Regions from separate parts of the Modicisalibacter sp. genome, predicted to be linked through region 1. Evidence: predicted binding sites of a transcription regulator. Region 1 holds the regulator's gene; the other holds the start of a gene.
What was found. Region 1 encodes FliA, which starts transcription of late flagellar genes. Its sites were predicted from a motif close to CTAAAGTTNNNNNNNNNNCNGCCGATA; they were not measured.
Positions count from the first base shown of each region.

Region 2: a site for FliA is predicted at 731-757, ahead of ACTCB7_RS09020 (flagellar protein FlaG). Genes of this name have one in related genera too.

Region 1 covers NZ_JBSREH010000016.1:9,766-12,150, forward strand. Annotated here, with positions in the region: gene ACTCB7_RS05575 (hypothetical protein) at 1-149, shown strand, start outside; gene ACTCB7_RS05580 (flagellar protein FlhE) at 146-571, shown strand; gene ACTCB7_RS05585 (RNA polymerase sigma factor FliA) at 682-1,404, shown strand; gene ACTCB7_RS05590 (PqiC family protein) at 1,454-2,098, opposite strand; gene pqiB (intermembrane transport protein PqiB) at 2,113-2,385, opposite strand, start outside.
Region 2 covers NZ_JBSREH010000025.1:154,372-156,756, reverse strand. Annotated here, with positions in the region: gene ACTCB7_RS09030 (hypothetical protein) at 1-149, shown strand, start outside; gene ACTCB7_RS09025 (FlgO family outer membrane protein) at 164-709, shown strand; gene ACTCB7_RS09020 (flagellar protein FlaG) at 838-1,212, shown strand; gene ACTCB7_RS09015 (sensor domain-containing phosphodiesterase) at 1,229-2,385, shown strand, end outside.

The DNA.
Region 1 (2,385 bases):
GAGGCGGTCCGCGTCGCCTGCTGCTGGTGCACCCGCCGCTGGCCTCGCGAGCCGGGCTGCTGGCCAATCTTCAGCAGGCGGCGGCGAGCTTTTTCGGCTTCGAGTTGTGGATCGTGCCCGTCCGCCGGCGTCGGCGGCACGGTGCATGATCGGGGCGCGGCGTACGGCGGCCTGCCTGCTGTTGGTCGGCCTCGGGCTTGCCGGGTCTGCCCTCGGCGCGGGAAGCTGGGTCGGGCGGGCGCCGGCCGTGAATTTGGGCACGCCCGGGCGTGTGACAGCCGCCGAGCCCATCACGCCCCCGGCGGGGTTGCGACCCGGATTGATAACGTCCGTGTCCTGGCGTTTCCGAGCGCCACCGGGGCTCCCCGATCTGGAAGCCTGGCTGTGCCACCCACGCCGTTGCCTGCCGCTGACGGCGGCGCGCGGGCGAAGCGACGGGCTGCGCGGCCTGCCGGCGCGCGAGCCGCTGACCCTGCATTTTCGCCTGCCGCGCAATGCCCATGCCGGAGCGGTGCGTCTCACGGGGCTCCAGGTGATCGTCAACTACCGCGAGCCGCAAAAGGGTAAATAGCCTGATGCCCGGTCGGGTATTCGCCGCTTGGTGCCCCCTGCGAGAACGACATAATGCCGGTATCGGTGGCCGATCGGCGCCGCCACTGGCTGCAGGCTGGGAACCGAAGGATGTACACGGCACAAGGTAAAATCGATCAACGGGCCTTGCTGGACCAGTACCTGCCCGTCGTACGCCGACAGGCGCTGGCGCTTCAGGTCCGCCTGCCGGCCAGCGTCGATCTGGACGATCTCATCCAGGCCGGCATGGTGGGGCTGCTCGATGCGCTGGGCCGCTACAGCGCCGACCAGGGCGCGAGCCTGGCGACCTATGCCAGCCAGCGGATTCGCGGGGCGATGATCGACGAGTTGCGTAGTCGTGACTGGGTGCCGCGCAGCGTGCGGCGCAACGCCCGCGAGATCGACGAGACCATCCGCCGGCTCGAGCAGCAGCTGGGTCGCCAGGCCGAGGAGCGGGAAATTGCCGATGCTCTGGCGCTGGAGGTCGATGAGTATCGCCAGCGTCTGGCCGATACCAACGGCGGTCACCTGATGGGGCTCGACGAGATCATCGAGGAGGGCGGCGAGCCCGAGGCCGGTGACGGGGCGCCTCAGTCGCCCTTCGAGGCGCTGGCCGATTCGCAGCAGCGTGCGCGACTGGTCGCGGCGATCGAGCAGCTTCCCGAGCGCGAGAAGCTGCTGCTCGGCCTGTACTATCAGGAAGAACTCAACCTCAAGGAGATCGGCGCGGTCCTCGGGGTCAGTGAGTCCCGGGTCTGCCAGCTTCACAGTCAGGCGGTGGCACGCCTGCGCAGCCGGCTCAGAGCCGCCGAGGATGCCGAGGACGAGTACTGAATCGGCCGCCGTATCTTCTGTCTGTTGGTCGCCTGTCAACTCGAGGCGATCAGTGTGTCTTGGCGGATTCTCCTGCCGTTTTCGTTTCCTGCGCTCCGCCCGGGTGCTGCCACTGGCGTCGGATCTCTTCCGCGATCCGCTTGGCCACGTTGTTCCAGCTGTCTCCCAGGGCCTTGACCAGTGCCGGGTAGCCATCCTCCTTCAGCACTTCGTCGGTCTGGAAAGGCGTCTGGCGGCGAATGTCCCCCGCCCCGTCCCGCAGTTGCCACAGTCCTTCGGCGACGGCCCGGCCGTCGTAGCGTCCCTGAAACTGATCGACCTCCACAGAGAGATGCCAGGCCGTCTCGGGGCCGGCGCCCTCGAGCACCCGGGTTCCGGGCAGGTTTCGGCTCAGCCGGCGGCGCAGTGCCCGTGCCAGCTGTCGGTCAAGCGGTTCCGCCCACTGGTGTTGAGTGGCCGCCTGCAATCGTAGAGGGTCCGTCTGCAGCACGATGCCCGGGTCATCGAGATAACGGGCGAGGCGCACGTCATCGATGACCAGGGTGTGCTCCACCGGCCCTGACGACGTTTCCGCTGCCGCGTCGCTGTCGCCGGACGGCAGCAGGTAGCGCTGTGTCGTCGGCCCGCCGCCGGTGGCGCAGCCGGCCAGCAGAGCGCTCAACAGCAGCAGGCAAAGCGGCTTGGTGACTGGCATTCCTTGTCTCCCTGTCAACGATCGGCCTTCGGGGCCTGCGGGATGGGGTCGCTCGCCGGCCGGCGGTCGAAGATCAGCGCGTTGGGCTGCTCCTTGAGGGTTTTCGCCAGTGGTTGCAGGTCCCTGACCAGGCGTTCGATACCCTTGAGGGTATCGTTGAGCTGGCGGTAGGCCGCGGAGTTCGGCGACAGGCCGTCGAGCGTGGTGCGCAGGTTCTGAAGCGTGCGGTTGAGGTTGCCGGGGATCTCGCGGGTCGCCGGGTCGTCGAGCATGTCGCGCAGCGCTTC
Region 2 (2,385 bases), on a different contig from region 1:
CGGTCAGCAACCACGAGGTGATCATCACCACCAAGGTCACCGAGGACGATCGCGTGCTCTATGCGTCGTCCAACCTGTACTACATCAACGGCGATGACGCGGGCCAGTATGCCTCTTCGCGGCCGCTGCCCGTCTCCAACACCTGGTAAAGAGGAGCATGACCATGCGACGCGCCCTGCTACTGCCCGCCCTGCTGGCCCTGCTCGTCTCGCTGACCGGCTGCGCCACCTCCGGCGGCAAGCGGATCGGCAATGCCGAGGACACCGTCGACGTGATCGCGCGGGTCCAGGCCACCGCCACCGACCTGCTGGCCAATACCCGCGGACTGGACCCGGATCAGCCGGTGGTAGTAGCCACCTTCGTCGATGTCGATGACCTGCACGAATCCTCGACCTTCGGTCGCACCCTGGCCGAGCTGTTCGCGTCGTCGCTGACCCGCGCCGGCGTCGACATCATCGAGGTCAAGATGCGCAAGAGCCTGTTCATCGAGGAGCGTACCGGCGAGCTGATGCTCTCACGCGATATCCGCCGGCTCAGCGCCTCGCACAACGCCCAGGCGATCCTGGTCGGCACCTACGGACGCGGCCGGACCACCGCTTACGTCAATGTCCGGCTGGTGCGCACCCGCGACAACCGCGTGCTCGGCGCGGCCAGCACCGCCATCCCGCTGGATCGCAATACTCGCGCGATGCTGCCGGCTCAGTGGTAGAAGAATCGTTCAGCGATCCGGCTCAAGTTCCATCGGCAACGGCCGATATGCTTAAGACGCGCTTATCCCTATATCGACAACAATGACGCAAGCGCTGCATCGCCGCGGCGCTTCCGGGGAGTTCGAGCATGAGTACACCGCTGACCGACGTGGCCGCCACCTTGGCCGGCAAGGCCTCGCCCGTGACCGATGCGACACCCCAGCAGCGTCTCGAGCGCGTGCTGGCCAACCTGGCGCCCCAGCCCGGCGCCTCGCCGGATGAGGAAAGCCAGGCGTCCGCGGCCACCCGCAGCGACCTTGCCGAACCGCTCCAGCGTGTCAACGCGGCGATGAAAAACTACGGGATCGAGTTCGACCTGCACGAGTACGAAGGCCGTATCGTCACACGCATCATCGACCGGGAAAGCGGCGACGTGATTCGCCAGATTCCCAGCGAGGAACTGCTGCGTGTCGCCTCCAGCCTGTCGGAAATGCAGGGTCGCCTGATCCATATCGAAGCATGAGGCTTTCTTGATCACCATGTGGCACCCCCGGCACGGCAACGACGACCAGCCCCCTACTCGGGATCGTATCCGCGATCCGCGACGCCTGGCCGCGCTGAGAGCGGTGCAACTGCTCGACACCGACGATGAGGAGCGCTTCGACCGGCTGACCCGCCTGGGCTGCCGCCTGCTCGAGGTGCCCATTGCACTGGTCAGTCTGGTCGATGAACGGCGCCAATGGTTCAAGTCGGCCTGTGGCACCACCCTGCGCGAAACGCCCGTCGAGCATGCTTTCTGCGGCCACACCATCAACCGGCAGGACACCCTCGTCGTCGAGGACGCCCGACAAAACGACGACTTCATCGACAACCCGATGGTTTCAGGGCCGCCTCACATTCGCTTCTATGCCGGCGCCCCCATCCACGGCCCTGACCATCAGATACTGGGCACGTTCTGTGTCGTCGACACCCAACCACGCGTATTCGGCCCCCGTCAGCGCGATATCCTCGAAAGCCTGGCCCGCCTGACCTCGCTGGAGATCGCCCGCCGGCAGGAAACCCACCGCCTTTCGGGCGGGGCGGCAGCCGGCACACCGCACCGGATTTCCGCGTCGGCCCTTCTCGGCGACCTGCTGCGTCACATCGAGCGGCGTCATATCGCCGGCGATGCGCCACGGCTGATCCTGGCCGAACTGCTCGACGACGTGCTGCGCTGCCTCCAGGGCGAGTACGGGCTGGTCGGCGTGATGCAACCCGCCGACGCCCCCGACCCCGAGACGCTGGAGATCATCGGCCTCTCGCTGGGTGAGGTCACGACCGACATGCACGACTTTTTCCTGCATGGCGGGCGCAGCCTCGACCTCACGCGACTCGACACCATGACCGGTGGCGGGTTCCGCCGGCCGATGGTCCAGTACCTGGCACCGCCGGACATGCGAGCCATGGATCATTCCCACCTGCCGGCCAGCCATCCACCGCTGCGCAACGCCCTGCTAGTGCCGTTTCTGCGCAACGAGCGCGTCATCGGCACCCTGGTCGTCGCCAATCTGGCCCATGCGCCGGACAATCCGACCCTGAGCGCCCTGGCCCCGCTGCAACAGCTTGGCGGGCGCATGGTGCGGGCCTTCCACGATGCCCGCCAGCGCGATCGCCTGCAGGCCGCGCTCGAGGAATTCCGTGCGACGCTGGATGCCAC